DNA from 2 places in the Kitasatospora sp. NPDC048194 genome. Region 1 is predicted to be linked to the other one. Evidence: predicted binding sites of a transcription regulator. Region 1 holds the regulator's gene; the other holds the start of a gene.
The links. Region 1 encodes HrcA, which represses chaperone genes, less so after heat shock. Its sites were predicted from a motif close to TTNGCACTCNGNNNNNCNGAGTGCNAA; they were not measured.
Positions count from the first base shown of each region.

Region 2: the regulator HrcA is predicted to act here: its motif matches at 3,073-3,099, upstream of ACGF07_RS14005 (FmdB family zinc ribbon protein).

Region 1 covers NZ_JBIDAK010000029.1:64,662-73,930, reverse strand. Annotated here, with positions in the region: gene ACGF07_RS28150 (AMP-dependent synthetase/ligase) at 1-439, shown strand, start outside; gene hemW (radical SAM family heme chaperone HemW) at 496-1,725, shown strand; gene ACGF07_RS28140 (Uma2 family endonuclease) at 1,767-2,324, shown strand; gene ACGF07_RS28135 (DUF3097 domain-containing protein) at 2,331-3,158, opposite strand; gene ACGF07_RS28130 (hypothetical protein) at 3,190-3,774, opposite strand; gene htpX (zinc metalloprotease HtpX) at 3,828-4,748, opposite strand; gene hrcA (heat-inducible transcriptional repressor HrcA) at 5,051-6,085, shown strand; gene dnaJ (molecular chaperone DnaJ) at 6,159-7,301, shown strand; gene ACGF07_RS28110 (16S rRNA (uracil(1498)-N(3))-methyltransferase) at 7,386-8,135, shown strand; gene ACGF07_RS28105 (PDZ domain-containing protein) at 8,216-9,269, shown strand, end outside.
Region 2 covers NZ_JBIDAK010000009.1:85,567-94,835, forward strand. Annotated here, with positions in the region: gene ACGF07_RS13995 (potassium/proton antiporter) at 1-1,276, shown strand, start outside; gene ACGF07_RS14000 (MFS transporter) at 1,617-2,984, shown strand; gene ACGF07_RS14005 (FmdB family zinc ribbon protein) at 3,111-3,434, shown strand; gene ACGF07_RS14010 (hypothetical protein) at 3,750-4,025, shown strand; gene mscL (large conductance mechanosensitive channel protein MscL) at 4,056-4,472, shown strand; gene ACGF07_RS14020 (hypothetical protein) at 4,564-4,881, opposite strand; gene ACGF07_RS14025 (sigma-70 family RNA polymerase sigma factor) at 5,031-6,002, opposite strand; gene ACGF07_RS14030 (phosphatase PAP2 family protein) at 6,439-7,251, shown strand; tRNA gene ACGF07_RS14035 (tRNA-Arg) at 7,324-7,396, opposite strand; gene ACGF07_RS14040 (glycosyltransferase family 39 protein) at 7,573-9,123, shown strand; gene ACGF07_RS14045 (serine hydrolase) at 9,227-9,269, opposite strand, start outside.

The DNA of each region.
Region 1 (9,269 bases):
CGACCGCAAGAAGGACCTGTTCAAGACCTCCGGCGGCAAGTACGTGGCGCCCAGCGAGGTCGAGGGCAAGTTCAAGGCCGTCTGCCCGTTCGTCAGCAACATCCTGGTGATCGGCAACGGCCGCAACTACTGCACCGCGCTGATCGGCCTGGACGAGTCGGTGCTGATGCCGTGGGCCGCCGAGCACGGCCTGGCCGGAAAGAGCTACGCCGAGCTGGCCGAGGAGCCCGCCGTGCGCCGGCTGATCGAGGGCTTCGTGCAGCGCGTCAACGCCGATCTCCAGCGCTGGCAGACGATCAAGAAGTTCCACCTGCTGCCGCGCGACCTGGACATCGAGCACGGTGAGCTCACGCCCAGCCTGAAGATCAAGCGCCCGGTGGTCGAGCGGACCTACGCGGACGCGGTGACCGCCATGTACGCGGGCGCCAACGAGGCCTGAGCCCGCCTCCCGTACGGTCCGCGCGGGGTTCGCGGGCCGTACGGGACAATGGGGTCATGCCCTCCGCACTCCCCGACGGCGAACCGGTGCCGTCCGACGGTTCCCTGCCCGCGCACGCCCTCTCCGGGCTGGGCTCCCGGCCGTTCGGCTTCTACCTGCACGTGCCGTACTGCGCCAGCCGCTGCGGTTACTGCGACTTCAACACCTACACGGCCACCGAGCTGCGCGCGTCCGGCGCCGTCGCCTCCCAGGAGACCTACGCCGACAACGTGGTCTCCGAGATCCGGCTGGCCCGGCGGGTGCTGGGCGACGCGGACCTCCCGGTGCGCACCGTCTTCCTCGGCGGCGGCACCCCGACCCTGCTGCCGGCCCGCGACCTGGTGAAGATGCTCGCCGCGCTGCGCGAGGAGTTCGGGCTCGCCCCCGACGCGGAGGTCACCACCGAGGCCAACCCGGAGTCCGTCGACCCGGCGTACCTGGCCGAGTTGCGCGAGGGCGGCTACAACCGGATCTCCTTCGGCATGCAGAGCGCCCGTCCGCACGTGCTGCGACTGCTCGACCGCCACCACACCCCGGGCCGCCCCGAGGCCTGTGTGGCCGAGGCCCGCGAAGCCGGCTTCGAGCACGTCAACCTCGACCTGATCTACGGCACCCCCGGTGAGTCCGACGACGACTGGCGGGCCTCCCTGGACGCGGCGATCGGCGCCGGGCCGGACCACGTGTCCGCGTACTCGCTGATCGTCGAGGAGGGCACCCGGCTGGCCGCCCGGGTCAAGCGCGGCGAACTGCCGATGATCGACGACGACGTGCACGCCGACCGGTACCTCATCGCCGAGCAGGCCCTCAGCGCCGCCGGCTACGCCTGGTACGAGGTCTCCAACTGGGCCACCACCCCCGAGGGCCGCTGCCGCCACAACGAGCTGTACTGGACCGGAGCCGACTGGTGGGGCGCCGGCCCCGGCGCCCACAGCCACGTCGGCGGCGTCCGCTGGTGGAACGCCAAGCACCCCGCCGCCTACGCCCGGGCGCTCGCCGAGGGCCGCACCCCCGGCCTGGGCCGCGAGGTCCTGGCGGAGGAGGACCGCCGGGCCGAGCGCATCCTGCTGGAGCTGCGCCTGGTCGACGGCGTCCCCCTGGACCTGCTCACCGACACCGGCCGCAAGGCCGCCGAGCAGCACCTCGCCGACGGCCACCTCGCCCCCGCGCCGTACCGGGCCGGCCGCGCCGCGCTGACCCTCCCGGGAAGGCTGCTGGCGGACGCCGTCGTACGTGACCTGGTGGACTGACCTTCGTTAACGTGGGTGTCAGCCGTCGGAGGGAGCGTGCGATGACCGCCATCGATGACCGGATGACTGGGATCTTCGAGAATTTGAAGGTGCCGGAAGGCGTCAAGGCCGAGCTCATCCGGGGGGAAATCGTGATGATGGCCGGCCCTGACATGGTCCACAACCTCATCGTCCTGGCGATCCAGTCCCAGCTCCCGCTCGGTCGGTGGCGTCCGCTCACCACCCAGGACGTGGCGATCCCCGGGCAGGCGAGTGAACCCCAGCCGGACCTGGTCGTCTTCGAACGCGGAGCGGTGGAGGAGCACGGCCGACTGCTGCCGTCGCCCGCGGTCACCCTGGTGGTCGAGGTGGTGTCGAGGACCAGTGTCGATCGTGACTACCGGACCAAGCGAGAGCTCTACGCCGAGGGCACCATCCCCGCGTACCTGATCGTCGACCCGATCAAGGGCGTGTGCGTGCTGCTCACCGAGTTGGGGGAGGATCCCGGGTCCGGGCTTCCGAGGTACCTTTCGGAGCGGATCAGCAAGTTCGGCGAGCCGGTTCCCATCGGGTTGCTCGACATCGAGCTGGACACCACGGAGTTCCAGAAGTACGTCTGACCGGTCTCACGCCGGCGACGTCACGAAGTCGATCAGCTCCTCGACGCGGCCCAGCAGTTCGGGCTCCAGGTCCTTGTAGCTGTTCACCTTCGACAGGATGCGCTTCCAGGCCGCCGGGGTGTCCACCGGCCAGCCGAGGCGCCGGCAGGTGCCCTCCTTCCAGTCCTCGCCCCGGGGGACCGCGGGCCAGCCGGGGATGCCGACGCTCGACGGCTTCACGGCCTGCCAGACGTCGACGTACGGGTGGCCGACGACCAGCACCGACTCGCCGGTGACCTGCGCGGCGATGCGGTGCTCCTTGGTGCCGGGGAGCAGGTGGTCGACCAGCACGCCGAGGCGGCGGCCGGGGCCGGGGGCGAAGTCGGCCACGATCGCGGGCAGGTCGTCGATGCCCCGCAGGTACTCGACCACCACGCCCTCGATCCGCAGGTCGTCGCCCCAGACCCGCTCGACCAGCTCGGCGTCGTGCCGGCCCTCCACGTAGATCCGGGACTCGCGGGCGACCCGTGCCCGGGCGCCGGGCACGGCGATCGAGCCGGAGGCGGTGCGCCCGGGCGCGCGGGAGGGTGCCGGGCCGGCGGGCCGGACCAGGGTCACCACCCGGCCCTCCAGCAGGAAGCCGCGCGGCACCATCGGGAACACCCGGAGTTTGCCGAAGCGGTCCTCCAGGGTGACGGTGAACCCCTCGGCGGTCTTCTCGCAGCGCACCACCGCCCCGCAGAATCCGGTGGCCGCGTCCTCGACCACCAGGTCCGGCTCGGCGGGCACCTCCGGAGCGGGGGTCTGCTTCTTCCACGGCGGGGTGAGGTCGGGTCCGTACTGGCGGCTGCGCATACGGGTGATCATAGGGACGGCGGACGGGCCGTCAGAGCCCCGGCGCGCCCCAGAGCGGGAACCAGCGGCTCAGGTCCTTCTCCAGCCGCAGGTCGTTCCCCAGCATCGCGTTGACCTGGAGCTCCAGCGGGCTGTTGCGCCGCTCGCCGCCGCCCGGCATCGGGGCGAACGGGTAGAAGGAACCGCGTTTGTAGAGGTACACCAGGGCCAGCGACTGGCCCTGCGGGTTGCGGAAGCCCACCAGCGAGCAGAGCAGCTGCGGGCCGAAGCCGTTCGCCTCCAGCTCGCTGTTGACGGCGTGCAGGTCGTTCACCAGCTCGGGCAGTTCCTCGGGGGTGTGCCGGGCGAGCAGCCAGGAGTAGCCGTAGCCGTCCTTGGAGGCCTCCACCGGGACGCCGCCGCGTTCGGTGTCGGCGTCCAGCAGCGCCCGGACCTGCTGTTCGACCTGGACGAAGGCCGCGCCCTCGACGGCCGCGAAGCAGACCGAACCGAGCCCGGTGGGGGTGAAGGCGGCCCCGGCCTCCAGGGTGAGCGCGGCGGACGGCACGCCGAACAACTGGTCGAGGTCGGGCTTGACGGGCTTGGTGCGGCCGAACAGGGCGTCCAGGAATCCCACGGCGGTCCTTTCGGGGCGGAGGGGCTCGGCGGCCGAGGCTTCGGGCGAGGGGATCAGCGGCCGAGCTGCTCGGAGATCTTCGCCAGCTGCGCCAGCCGCTTCTCCAGCGTCGGGTGGGTGGAGAACAGCTGCGAGGCGGTCTCCCGGGCGCTCAGCGCGGGGGCGAAGTAGAAGGCGTTGTACGGCTGGGACTTGCGCAGGTCCTCGGTGGGGATGGCGGCGATCTGCCCGGTCACCTTGGTGAGGGCCGAGGCCAGGGCGCTGGGCCGGCCGGTGATCTGGGCGGCGGCCCGGTCGGCGGCCAGCTCGCGGTAGCGGGAGAGCAGCCGGGTGAGCAGGAAGCTGATCGCGTAGACGACCATCGACACCAGCGGGATGATCAGCGCCACGACGGCCGCGTTCTGGTCGTTGTTGCTGCGACCGCCGCCCATGAAGCCGCCGTAGACGGCGATCCTGGTCATCGCCCCGGCGAGCACGCCGAGGAAGCCGGCGATGGTCATCACCGCGACGTCCCGGTGGGCGACGTGGGACAGCTCGTGCGCGAGGACGCCCTCGAGCTCCTCCGGTTCGAGGCGGCGCAGCAGGCCGGTGGTCACGCAGACCACGGCGTTCTGCGGGTTCCGTCCGGTGGCGAAGGCGTTCGGCATGTCGTTGTCGGCGACCGCCACCCGGGGCTTGGGCATGTCGGCGAGGGCGCAGAGCCGGTCGACGGTGCCGTGCAGCTGGGGGAACTGCTCCGCGCTCACCGGGCGGGCGCCCATCGCCCGTTCGGTGATCTTGTCGCTGAACCAGAACTGGGCCACGAACAGCCCGCCGGAGATCAGGACGATCAGCGGCCAGGCCCCGCGCAGCAGCGCGATCAGCAGGCCCGTGAAACCGACGTACAGCAGCCCGATCACGAACATCGTCGCGACCATGCGGCCGGTCAGGCCGCGGTCGGGTGCGAAGCGGGTGTGCTGGCCCGAGCTCGACATCGCTTGCTCCTCCGTTCGCCGTCGCTTTCGATGCTGCCACCCGGACGGCCCCGGGGCACCACCCCCGCACCGCGAGTTGCGGCGGCCGGGCCCGCGCCCCGGGGTCCGCGCCCCGGCGGCGCGCCCCCCGAACTGCGGGGAGGATCACCCCGGCCGGGCCGTTCCTGCGATAGGACCCGGGCCTTACACTGGCAGGTACGGTTTTGGCACTCGTGTGCGCAGAGTGCCAGGGTCGGGGCCCTTGCCCGAGCGGCCCGCAGCATCACAGACGGACAACGTGCGAAGACGGAGGTGCGTGCCCCATGGCCGGTGAGGTCCGCCAACTGGACGACCGCAAGCTCGCCGTGCTGCGCGCGATCGTCCAGGACTACGTCGGCACCGAGGAGCCGGTCGGCTCCAAGGCCCTGGTGGAGCGGCACAACCTCGGGGTCTCCCCGGCCACCGTGCGCAACGACATGGCGGCGCTGGAGGAGGAGGGCTACATCCACCAGCCGCACACCAGTGCCGGGCGCATCCCCACCGACAAGGGCTACCGGCTGTTCGTCGACAAGCTCGCCGAGGTCAAGCCGATGAGCGCCCCGGAGCGGCGGGCGATCCGGCACTTCCTCGACGGTGCCGTCGACCTGGACGACGTGGTCGCCCGCACGGTGCGGCTGCTCGCCCAGCTCACCCGGCAGGTCGCCGTGGTGCAGTACCCCTCGCTGACCCGCTCCACCGTCCGGCACATCGAGCTGGTGGCGCTCGCCCCGGCCAAGGTGATGCTCGTCCTGATCACCAACACCGGCCGGGTCGAGCAGCGGATGGTGGACTGCCCGGGCACGGTCGGCGAGACGCTCCTGGCCGACCTGCGGGCGCGGATCAACGCGCGGGCCGCCGGCCAGCGGCTGCCCGACGTCCCGGGTCTGCTGGAGGACCTTCCGGCGACCTTCGAGCAGATCGACCGCCCGACCGTCAGCACGGTCCTGGCGACCCTGTTCGAGGCGTTGGCCGAGCAGAACGAGGAGCGGATCATGCTGGCCGGCACGGCCAACCTGACCCGCCTCGGGCACGACTTCCCGCTGACCATCCAGCCGGTGCTGGAGGCCCTGGAGGAGCAGGTCGTCCTGCTCCGCCTCCTGGGTGAGACCACGGATGCCGCGATGACGGTCCGGATCGGGCGGGAGAACGCCTACGAAGGGCTGAATTCCACCTCGGTCGTGTCGGTGGGCTACGGTTCGGGCGACGAGAGCGTGGCCAAGCTGGGTGTGATCGGTCCGACCCGGATGGACTACCCGGGCACAATGGGGGCGGTGCGCGCGGTGGCACGGTACGTGGGGCAGATCCTGGCCGAGTCGTAGCAAGCAGCCACCGTCAGCCCTCTGGCGGTGGTGTCCAGTCGCACTACTACAGGCGGAACAAGCGGAGCATTTGGTGGCCACGGACTACTACGCGGTACTCGGCGTCCGACGGGATGCGGGGCAGGACGAGATCAAGAAGGCGTTCCGGCGCCTGGCACGCGAACTGCACCCGGACGTCAACCCGGACCCGAAGACGCAGGAGCGGTTCAAGGAGATCAACGCCGCCTACGAGGTGCTCTCCGATCCGCAGAAGCGGCAGGTCTACGACCTCGGCGGGGACCCGCTGTCGCCGGGTGGCGGCGGTGGTGCGGGCGGCTTCGGCGCCGGCGCGGCGGGCTTCGGCTTCTCCGACATCATGGACGCCTTCTTCGGCGCCGCGGCCGGCCAGCGCGGCCCGCGCTCGCGCACCCGCCGCGGCCAGGACGCCATGATCCGCCTGGAGATCACCCTGGAGGAGGCCGCCTTCGGCACCACCAAGGAACTCCAGGTCGACACCGCCGTCACCTGCACCACCTGCAGCGGCGAGGGCGCGGCCCCCGGCACCTCGGCGCAGACCTGCGACATGTGCCGCGGCAAGGGCGAGGTCTCCCAGGTCACCCGCTCCTTCCTGGGGCAGGTCATGACCTCCCGCCCCTGCCCGCAGTGCCAGGGCTTCGGCACCGTCGTGCCGACCCCGTGCCCCGAGTGCGCCGGTGACGGCCGGGTCCGCGCCCGCCGCACCCTGACCGTCAAGATCCCGGCCGGTGTCGACAACGGCACCCGGATCCAGCTGGCCGGCGAGGGCGAGGTCGGCCCCGGCGGCGGCCCGGCCGGCGACCTGTACGTCGAGATCGCCGAGACCACCCACACCGTCTTCCAGCGGCGCGGGGACGACCTGCACTGCACCGTCACCATCCCGATGACGGCCGCCGCGCTCGGCACCCAGGTGCCGTTGCAGACCCTGGACGGACTGGAGGAGGTCGACATCCGGCCCGGCACCCAGTCCGGCCAGTCGATCCCGCTGCACGGCCGGGGCATCACCCACCTGCGCGGTGGCGGCCGGGGCGACCTGATAGTGCACGTCGAGGTGCAGACGCCCACCAAGCTCGACGCCGAGCAGGAGGAGCTGCTGCGCCGGCTCGCCGTGCTGCGCGGCGAGGAGCGCCCGGCCGGCCAGTTCGCGCCGGGGCAGCAGGGCCTGTTCTCGCGACTGAAGGACGCGTTCAACGGCCGGTGAGCCGTCCTGAAGGGGGTGTCGGGGTCCGACCCCGGCACCCCCTTCGCGTTGCCGTTCCGCCCACCCCCTCCGGAGGACCACCCCATGACCGCCCCCGTCTTCGTCGTCGAGACCGAGCGGATCGCCGCCGCCGAGCCCGGGGCGCTGGTGCGCCTGGACGGGGCGGAGGGCCGGCACGCGGCCGCGGTGAAGCGGCTGGAGGCCGGCGAGGCGGTGACCCTCGCCGACGGCCACGGGCTCGGTGCGGACGGGACGGTCGCCGAGGTGCTCGGCAAGGACGCGATCGACGTCGCGGTGGCCGCCGTGCGCCGGGAGCCCGAGCCGGCGCCGCGGATCGTCGTCGTCCAGGCGCTGCCCAAGGGCGACCGCGGCGAGCTGGCGGTGGAGACCATGACCGAGGTCGGCGTGGACGTGGTGATCCCCTGGGCGGCGTCCCGCTGCATCACCCAGTGGAAGGGCGACCGCGGCGCCAAGGCGCTCGCCAAGTGGCGGGCCACCGCGAGGGAGGCCGGCAAGCAGTCCCGCCGGCTGCGCTTCCCCGAGGTGCGCGAGCTGATGACCACCAGGCAGCTGGCTCCGCTGCTGGCGCAGGCGGCGCTGGCCGCCGTGCTGCACGAGGAGGGCGCCGAACCGCTGGCGCACGCCGCGCTGCCGCAGGCGGGCGACATCGTGCTGGTGGTCGGCCCGGAGGGCGGGGTCTCCCCGGAGGAGCTGGCCGCCTTCGCCGAGGCGGGCGCGAAGCCGTACCGGCTGGGCCCGTCGGTGCTGCGCACCTCCACCGCCGGGGTCGCCGCCGGCGCCCTGCTCCTGGGCCGCACCGGCCGCTGGGCCTAGCGCCCGTCTTCAAACCCCAGCCCGCGGGGGAGTTGGGAAAAGCGCAGCGGCCCCCGCCCGGGCCTGCCTACGCTGGCCGGGTGACGGACTACCTGAGCACCTCCGCGGGCGCCTACCTGCGCCATCCCCATCTGCACGGTGACCTGGTCACCTTCGTCGCCGAGGACGACCTGTGGGTGGCCCCGCTGGACGGCGGCCGGGCCTGGCGGCTGACGGCCGACCACCTCCCGGTGCACCACCCGCGGTTCTCCCCGGACGGCCGGCACATCGCCTTCTCCTCGCCCCGGGACGGCGCCCCGGAGGTGCACGTGGTGCCGGTGGACGGCGGGCCGTCCCGGCGGCTCACCCACTGGGGCAGCCACCAGACCCGGGTGCAGGGCTGGACGGCCGACGGCCGCCCGATCGCCACCACCAGCGCCGGTGCGGCCAGTGCCCGCCACACCTGGGCGTACGCGGTGCCGCTGGACGGAGGCGAGCCGCTGCGGTTGCCGTACGGGCCGGTCGGCGGCCTGGCCTTCGAGCCGGACGGCGATCGCGTCCTGCTGGTGACCGTCAACAACCGCGAGCCGGCCTGGTGGAAGCGCTACCGGGGCGGCCGGGCCGGCAAGTTGTGGCTGGGGCGGGACGAGTTCACCCGCGTGCACGAGGAGTTGGACGGCCAGCTCGACTCCCCGCTGTGGGTGCCCGGTTCCGGCGGGCAGGACGGCCGGATCGCCTTCCTGTCCGACCACGAGGGCGTCGGCGAGCTGTGGTCCAGCCGCCCGGACGGGTCCGAGCTGCGCCGCCACACCGGTGACCCGGACGGCTTCTACGCCCGCAACGCCAGCACCGACGGGACCAGGGTCGTCTTCCACCGGGCCGGCGACCTCTGGCTGCTGGACGACCTGGACGGCGCCGAGCCGCGCCGCCTGGACGTCCGGCTCGCCGGCCCGCGCACCGGCCGCCGCCCGGGACCGGTGCACGCCGCACACTGGCTGGAGTCCGTCGACCCGGACCGCACCGGCCGGGCCGCCGCCGTGGTGGTGCGCGGCGGCGTGCACTGGCTGACCCACCGGGAGGGCCCGGCCCGGGTGCTGGACGCGACCCCGGGGGTGCGCGGGCGGCTGGCCGCGGTGGTGCCGGGCGAGGACGGCG
Region 2 (9,269 bases), on a different contig from region 1:
GATCCTGGCCGAGGGCGGCCTCAAGACCAGCTGGCGCGACGTCAGACCGATGATGCCGGCGGCCACCGCGCTCGCCACCTTCGGCGTCGGGGTCAGCGTGTTCGTCACCGCGGCGGGTGCCCACTGGCTGGTCGGCCTGGACTGGCGGACCTCCCTGCTGCTCGGCGCGATCGTCTCCTCCACCGACGCCGCCGCCGTCTTCTCCGTGCTGCGGACGGTCCCGCTGCCACACCGGCTCACCGGCCTGCTGGAGGCCGAGTCCGGCTTCAACGACGCGCCGGTGGTCATCCTCGTCGTCGCCTTCGCCACCACCGGGGAGCTGGACCCCTGGTACGTCATGATCGGCACGATCGTCGCCGAGCTGGCGATCGGCGCGGCGGTCGGCCTCGCCGTCGGCAAGCTCGGCGCGTACGGCGTCAAGCACGTCGCGCTGCCCTCCTCCGGCCTCTACCCGATCGCCGTGATGGCGCTGACCGTGCTCGCCTACGCCGGCGGCGCGCTGCTGCACGGCTCCGGCTTCCTCGCCGTCTACGTCTGCGCGGTGATCCTCGGCAACTCCAAGCTGCCGCACGGACCGGCCGTGCGCGGCTTCGCGGACGGGCTGGCCTGGATCGGGCAGATCGGCATGTTCGTGCTGCTCGGGCTGCTCTCCGCCCCGGAGAGCATGGGCGACGCGGTGGTGCCCGCGCTGGTGGTCGGCGGAGTGCTGGTCTTCCTCGCCCGGCCGCTCTCGGTGGTGCTCACCATGACCCCGTTCAAGGTGCCCGGCCGCGAGCAGGCACTGCTCAGCTGGGCCGGGCTGCGCGGGGCGGTGCCCATCGTGCTGGCCACCATCCCGGTGGTCTCCGGCGCCCACAAGGCCGAGGACGTGTTCAACATCGTCTTCATCCTGGTCGTCGTCTTCACCATGCTCCAGGGGCCGACCCTGCCCTGGGTGGCCAAGCGGCTGCGGATCGGCGAGGGCGCGCTGGGCCAGGACCTCGGCATCGAGTCCGCCCCGCTGGAGAAGCTGCACGGACACCTGCTGTCGGTCGCACTGTCGCCGGCCTCGCGGATGGCCGGCGTGGAGGTCAGCGAGCTGCGGCTGCCCAAGGGGGCGGCGGTCACCCTGGTGGTGCGGGAGGGCAACTCCTTCGTACCGGACAAGGCGACGGTGCTGCGCGGCGGGGACGAGCTGCTGGTGGTCACCACGGACGAGGTCAGCGAGGCGGCGGAGCGGCGGCTGCGGGCCGTGGACAAGGGCGGCAAGCTGGCGGGCTGGCTGTACGGGCGCTGAGGCCGCCGCGCCGGTCTCGGGGCGGGCGCGGGGCGCGGAGCAGCGGGTTGCGGCGCGCCCGGGCGGCGTGGGGCGGCTGGGATTCCTGGGGTGGCCTGGCGGAGTCTACGCGCGTAACTGTATGCTGGTTCGACTACGCCGTATAACCACCGCTAGACCACCCCCAGCATCTGCCTGACGCAGAGTTGGCGCGACCGCTCGGCGGCCGCGGTCCGGCCCCGGCCCACCAGGCCCGGCCGACCCGGTATCTACCCCGGTCGACGCGCGAGAGGACGACTCTCGGCGCCGTCGGGGCCACCCCATGCCCTGCCGCGCTACCAGGCAGCAGGAAGGACCGACCGTGACGGCCCGCCGAACGGTCGACACCGCCGCGGACAGCACCCCCGAGACCGCGGCCGACACCGTGGAAACCGCCACCGACACCCCCGCCCGGGTCGGGTACGGGGAACTGCTGCGCACGCCCGGCGCCTGGACGTTCCTGTCCCCCGCCCTGGTCGCGCGACTGCCGTACGCGATGCTCAGCATGGGCATCCTGCTGCTCGTCACCCAAACCCACGGCTCGTACGGCACCGCCGGTACGGTCACCGCCGTCGCCGCGGTCTCCCAGGCCCTGATCGGGCCGCAGACCGGGCGCCTGGCCGACCGGTACGGCCAGGCCGCCGTGCTGGTCCCGACGGTGCTGGTGCACGCGGCCTCGGTCGCGCTGCTGATCGCCCTGGCCCTCGGCCACGCACCGGCCTGGAGCCTGTACCTGGCCGCCGTCCCCGCCGGGGCGAGCGTGCCGCAGATCGGCGCGATGGTCCGGGCCCGCTGGGTCGCCAAGTTCACCGCGGAGGGCGCCTCCCCGACGGCCGCGGCCAAGGTGAGCACCGCGTTCGCCTTCGAGTCCGTGACGGACGAGTTCACCTTCGTGATCGGCCCGATCCTGGCCGCCAACATCGCCGCCTTCGTCAGCCCGGCGGCCTCGCTGGTCGCCGAGGCCTCGCTGACCCTGGTCGGCGGCCTCGCCTTCGCCGCCCAGCGGCGCACCGCCCCGGCCCGGATCGTTCCCCAGCCGGGTGCGCGGCGCGCCTCGGCACTCGCCTCACCCGGCGTCCGGCTGCTGGTCGGGGCCTTCCTCGGGGTCGGCGCGGTGTTCGGTGGCATGCAGGTGTCGGTGAACGCCTTCGCCGACTCGGTCGGCCATCACGACGCCGGCGGCACGGTGTACGGGATCTTCGCGGGCGGCTCGATGCTGGCCGGTGTGCTGTACGGCGTGATCGCCTGGCGGCGGCCGGTCCAGCAGCGGATGGTCATGAGCTACACCCTGCTGGTGCTGGGCTGCTCGGTGCTGTGGGCGATGCCGAACCTGATCGCGCTGACGGTGGCCGGACTGGTCTGCGGTCTGGCCATCGCGCCCACCCTGATCAGCGGCTACACCCTGGTCGAGACGCTGGTCGCGGACGGTGCCAAGACGGAGGCCTTCACCTGGCTGACCGGTGCGATCGGACTGGGGCTGGCGGTCGGCTCGATGGCCGCGGGCAAGCTGATCGACGGCCACGGGCCCTCGGTGGGGTTCCTGGTGCCGGTGATCGGCGCCGGGCTGGGGCTCCTCGCGCTGGTGTCGATGCGGCACCTGCTGGTGGCGCCGGGCGGACCCGGCCGCGTGGTCGCCGGATCCGGCGAGCGCGGCGGCGCGGCGCAGCTGGTCGGCGCCGCCAAGGGCTGAACGGGCGGGCGGCGGTGGTCCGGCACCGGCTCACGTCACACCGGAGTCGCTGGACTGATCCAGCGGAATGCCGCATCATTGACCATCGTTAGCACTCATCAGGCGAGAGTGCCAGGAGGAAGACAAGTGCCCACGTACCAGTACCAGTGCACCGAGTGCGGCAACGGCCTGGAGGCGGTGCAGAAGTTCACCGACGAGGCGCTGACCACGTGCCCCGAATGCCAGGGACGGCTCCGCAAGGTCTTCTCGGCCGTGGGCGTCGTGTTCAAGGGCTCGGGCTTCTACCGGACCGACAGCCGCTCGTCCTCCAGCAGCTCGGTGGGCGGCAGTGCGTCCTCCGGCTCCTCGACGTCGTCGTCGGGTTCGAGCTCGTCGTCGTCCTCGTCCGGCTCCTCGAGCTCGTCCAGCTCGTCGAGCTCCTCCAGCAGCCCGGCTGCGGCCGCGAGCTGATCTCGGCGCCGCCCCGCGGCGTTCCGTCCGGAAGTTTCGCGAAAGGCCCGTCGGCCCCGCTTCGTGCGGGGCGGCGGGCCTTTCGCCTTTTCCCTGGCCGGGCCGGCCGCGTTCCGTCAGCGCGGGGCTTCCGTCGGGCGGTCAGCACGGGGCTTCCGTCAGCGCGGGGAGGCTGGTCTCACTCGTTCGGGCGTACGAATCTATCCACAGGGGCGGGGTTATCCACAGGCTGCGGGAAAGGGATTTCCGTCCGCACCCGGGACGCGCATCGTGTGGTTCACCGAAGCCGACCGACCGAGTCCGGAGGTGACCTCGATGACGACCGTGAGCCCGTCCGTCCCGCTGCCCGCCCCCACCGTGCCGCCCCGATTGGAGCTGCCGAGCTTCCCGCCGATCCGGCGCGGCTGCGGCGGGTGGTACCGCTGGCGTCGCGCCGTCCGGCGGCGGGCCGGAGTGCCCGCGCTGGTGCTGCTCGCGGTGGCGGCGGCGCTGGCCTTCGGGCCGGCGCGGGCCGGAGCCGGACTGCCGCCGCCCGGGGGCTCCGTGAGCCGTACGGGTTGTCAATCCGGGATCGCCGAAGACCACCCGTAACCCAGGAACGACTTCGTCGTTCGAGGCGGCATGAAAGGCTTCAAGGAATTCCTGCTGCGTGGAAATGTCGTCGAACTCGCCGTCGCCGTGGTCATCGGCGCGGCCTTCACCAACATCGTCAACGCCTTCGTCAAGGGCGTGATCAATCCGATCGTGGGGGTCTTCGGCACGAAGGACCTGGCGTCCTACAGTTCCTGCCTCAAGGGGCCCTGCGAGGTCAGCTCCACCGGTGAGGTCACGTCCGGAATCCTCATCCTGTGGGGATCGGTGCTCAGCGCCGCCCTGCAGTTCCTGATCACTGCGGCCGTCGTCTACTTCGTGCTGATCGTGCCGATGAACCGGATGGCGGCCCGCCGCAAGTCCGCCGCCGAGGAGGCGGCGGAGGCCGAGGCCAAGGAGGTCCAACTGCTGACCGAGATCCGCGACGCGCTGGTCACGGCACGTTAGTCCCGCGCTCCCCCGATCCCGCACTCCATCGATCCCGCACTCGATCGATCCCGCGTTCCGTCAGTCCGGCGGCAGGTCCGTCCGTGCCGCCTCAGTCCCCGTGGTGCGGGGGGCGCTGGCTGAGGTACCAGTCCAGGCCCCGTCCACCGCTCTCCCCAGTCCCGGGGCGCTCACCCCAGCCGGCGTCGGTGTCGTCCCGGGACTGCTGGTCGAAGGGGTCGCGGAAGACCAGCCGGCTCTTGGCGGCGGCCGCCCGTCGGTCCGTCGACTCCTGGCCCGCCGCCCGGCCGCTCCCGTCCTGCCCCTGCCCCTGCCCCTGCCCCTGCCCCTGCCCCTGCCGATCGTGCTCGCCCTGGCCCTGCCCGCCCTTCTCCTTCTGTCCCTGCACGCCCTGTTCCTGCCCGCTCACCTTGTCCACTCCCCTGCTCGCCTTCGCGCCGTCCTGTCCCTCCAGCGTAGGAGCCCCGTGGCACGCCGCGGGCCCGGGTGCGGGAGCTCCGCATCCGGGCCCGGGAGGGGCAGTCGGCTCGGTCGTCCGTGGCCGTTGCGCCGGGTACGTCAGGCGGCTTCGAAGCCCGCGTGGTCGGCGATCTTCTTCAGCTCGGCGAGCGCGTGCTTCTCGATCTGGCGGATCCGCTCGCGGGTGAGGCCGTGCTGCTTGCCCACCTCGGTGAGGGTGCGCTCGCGACCGTCCTCCATGCCGTACCGGGAGCGGATGATCGAGGCCGTGCGGTCGTCCAGCCGACCGATCAGGTCGTCCAGCTCCTCGCGGCGGAGCATGACCATCACGGCGTCCTCGGGGGACGTCGCCCCGGTGTCCTCGACCAGGTCGCCGAACTGGGTCTCGCCCTCGTCGTCGACCGACATGTTGAGGCTGACCGGGTCGCGCGCCCAGTCCAGCACGTCCTTGATCCGGGCCTCGGTGGTGTCCAGCTCGGCCGCGATCTCGGCCGGCTCGGCCTCGCGGCCCAGCTCCTTGGACTTCTCCCGCTGCACCCGCCGGATCCGGCCGAGCTCCTCGACCAGGTGCACGGGCAGCCGGATCGTCCGGGACTGGTCGGCGATGGAGCGCGTGATCGCCTGCCGGATCCACCACGTGGCGTAGGTGGAGAACTTGAAGCCCTTGGCGTAGTCGAACTTCTCGACGGCGCGCACCAGGCCGGCGTTGCCCTCCTGGATGAGGTCCAGCAGCGGAAGGCCGCTGCGCGGGTAGCGGCGTGCGACCGCGACCACTAGGCGGAGGTTGGAGCGGATGAAGACGTCCTTGGCGCGCTCCGCGTCCTCGGCTATCGCCTCCAGCTCCTCACGGGTGACGCCGTCCGGGAGTTGGTCCTCGTCCAGCAAGTGCTGGGCGTACACGCCGGCCTCGATCCGCAGCGACAGCTCGACCTCCTCGGCGGCGTCGAGCAAGGGCGTCCTGGCGATCTCGTCGAGGTACATCCCGACCAGGTCGCGGTCGGCCTCGAGGTTGGTCGGGCGGGCCGCGCGACTCCGGTCGGCCCTGTCGCGAACGACGGCACGGGTGGCCATGCTTGCTCCCTTTGACTGGTGTTGCCGAGGTCTGCCTGCCCTGCCCCGCGGGGGCAAGAAGTGCGGGCCCTGCGGGGGCTCACACGTAACGATCCAACGAACAGAATCCGGACAACATTCCCAAGTCACTCAGATTCTTCCCGGCGATGCAGTATCCTGCCGGTTTTCACTTCGGTTCTGACGGTCCGCGACCGTTCGGCCACGGTCCGCGCCCGTACGCGACTACCCGGACCGATCGAAGCGGAGCACGCCTTCACCGGCCCCACACAGAAATGCCGCCCGACCGTTGAACCGGCGAGCGGGCGCGTACGTTCCCGTGCGCCCCGCCTTCCGCCCGCGCTCACACCCCGGCGCACGCAGGTCCTCCTCACAAAAGATGCCAAATCGCTATCGCCCCAGCTCCCCATCGGTGCGGCGCGCTGGGAAGGTGTCAGGCATGCACCTGACCAACAGCACGACCTCCGCTACCGAGCGTCACCGCGGCCTCCTCCGGGACGCCGCGGTCGCGCTGGGTTGTGCCGCGCTGTTCGGCCTCCTGGCGGTGCTGGTGACCGGCCACTGGCACCCTCTGCACGAGTTCGACCAGGACTGGGTCACCGAACTCCACATCTACGCACGGGAGCACCGGATCTGGACCGCCTCGGTGCAGACCCTCTCCGACATCGGCGGGCCCGTCACCATGCGTGTCCTCCTCGGCCTCGCGGCCACCTGGCTCCTGCTGATCGGGGCCAGGACGCTGGCCGGCTGGGTGGCCGCCCAGGCGCTGGTCGGGTGGGGCGCCCAGTGGGCGCTGAAGCTGGCCGTCGGCCGCCAACGCCCCGCCTTCGGCGACCCGGTCTCGCACGCCGGCGGTCCGGCCTTCCCCTCCGGGCACGCGATGGCCTCGGCGATCACCTGCGCCGTCCTGGTCGGCCTGGTCTGGTACCGGGTCCACCGCCGAGGCCGGACGGCCGCCTGCGCGGTGGCCGCGGGCACGGTGCTCACCATCGGCTGGACCCGGGTCGCCCTCGGGGTGCACTGGCCCAGCGACGTCCTGGCCGGCTGGCTGGCCGCCGGCGTCGTCCTGGGCGTGGTGACCGCCCTGATCGAGCTCTGGCGGCCGGGCGCCCTGGCCCGGGACGTACGGCGGGTCAACTGGCTCACCCGCCCGCGCGTCCAGCGGGTCATCGTGCCCTACGTCCGTCCGCCGCGCGCCGAGGACGCGGAGCTCGGCGACCCCGTCGACCGCCCGGACGAGCCCGTCCGCTGACGGCCCCGGGCAGCAACGCCGCAGGCCCCCGTCCGAGCCGGACGGGGGCCTGCGAGTTGCGGCGCCGTGCTGTGCCCCAGACAGGAATCGAACCTGCGACACCGGCTTTAGGAGAGCCGTGCTCTATCCCCTGAGCTACTGAGGCGAGGCCGGTCTGTGACCAGGCCGTTCACAGCGTACCGGATCGGGGGTCGCCTGGGGGCGGGTGGCCGGGGACGACGCCGGGGGGCGGGTGCCGACGGGGCGTCAGAGCAGGTCACGTAGCCTGCCGACAAGTGTTCCCATCGCCCCGGCACGCCGCCGAAGGAGACGAAGGCCGTGATGACAGCAGCTGTACGCCCGGCCGTCCGGTTGCTGGGGCAGGTGTGGTTCTGGCCCGCGGTGGTCATGCTGGCCGTCGGCTCGTACCGGGTGGGGACGCCCGAGCCCTGGCGGGACGAGATCGCGACCTGGACGGTGTCCACGCGTTCGCTGGGGGACCTGCTGGGGCTGCTCCGGCACGTCGACGCCAGCAACGGCGCGTACTACCTGCTGATGCACGGCTGGACGGCGGTGTTCGGGGCCTCCCCGGTGGCGCTGCGAATACCGTCCGTGCTGGCGATGGCGGCGGCCGCCGCGTTCGTGGCGCTGACCGCCGAACGGCTCTTCGGCGGCCGGCTGGCCGGGGTCGGGGCGGGGCTGCTGTTCACGGTGCCGCCCCAGGTGTCCCACTACGCGCAGGAGGCGCGCGCCTACGCGCTGGCGACCTGCTCGATCGCGGCCGCCACGTACTTCCTGCTGCGGGCGCTGGAGCGGCCCGGCCCGCGGCGGTGGGCGCCGTTCTGCACCGCGATGGTGCTGGCCGGGGTCTGGCACCTGGTCTCGTGGAGCACGGTCCTCGGGCAGGTCGCGGTGGTGCTGCTGCACGCTCGGCGCGGCCGGGCCGGGACGGGCCGGCGGATCCTCCGGCAGTACCCGGTCGCCCTCGCCGTGGCCGTGCTGCCGGTGCTGCCGGTGGCACTGCTCGGCAGTCGGCAGTCCGGTCGGCAGCTCGGCTGGCTGGAGACTCCGTCCTTCTCCGACCTGGTCGACTTCGACGGGCACCTGTTCGGCACGGAGCGGGTGGCCCAGGCGTTCGCCCTGCTGGCCCTGCTCGCCCTGCTGCTGCCCGGCCGACGCCTCCCGGCCTGCCAGCCGCTCCTGCTGGCGGTGCTGCCGGTGGTGGGCGTCTGGTCGGTGTCGCACAGCACCACGTCGTACTTCCTCGACCGGTACCTGCTGTTCACGGTGCCCGCCTGGGCGGTGCTCGCCGGCGGCGGGGTCGCGGCCGGGTACCGCGCGGTGGTCGACCGGGCCGGTGGGCGGCGAGCTCTGGGAAGAATCGTTTCTCCTCGGGCCGCGGCCCTCACCGGCGGGCTGCTGGCGGCGGCCCTGCTCGCCGCACCGGCCGTGGCGGCGCTGCCCGCGCAGCCCGGGGTGCGGTACGCGGGCTCGCACACCCGCTCGGAGGAGCCGTTCCGGGCGGCGGCTTCGGAGATCGTCGCCGGCTACCGCCCGGGGGACGGGATGGCCGCCCCGATGGGAGACCAGTCCTGGGCGATGGTCTGGCCGGGTATCAGCTACTACCTGCCCCGGAGCGTCCGGCCGTTCCCGGTCTTCGTGGCGCGCAGCGCCGACGACGCCGATGAGCTGACCCCCGAGGCCTGCCGGCAGCCCGCCGCCTGCCTGGGGGACGTGCCACGGATCTGGTTGCTCGTCCTCGGGGACACCGCGGATCCGCTGGCGTCCGTGGCCGAGGACCAGGCGCAGGTGCTGCGGGCCCGATACGGCGCGCCGGACGCGGTGGTGCCGCTCGGCGGGCTCACCCTCGCACTGCTCGACCGCACGACCTGAGACCCCCCGGACCTGAGAGCCCCCGACCTGAGATTTCCGACGACGCCGAAGGGGGAGCCGGTACCGGACCGGCTCCCCCTTTCGTGCCCGCACCAAGCGGCGCTCAGAGCAGGCGCAGCAGCCGGGACTGGATGGACGGCGGGTCC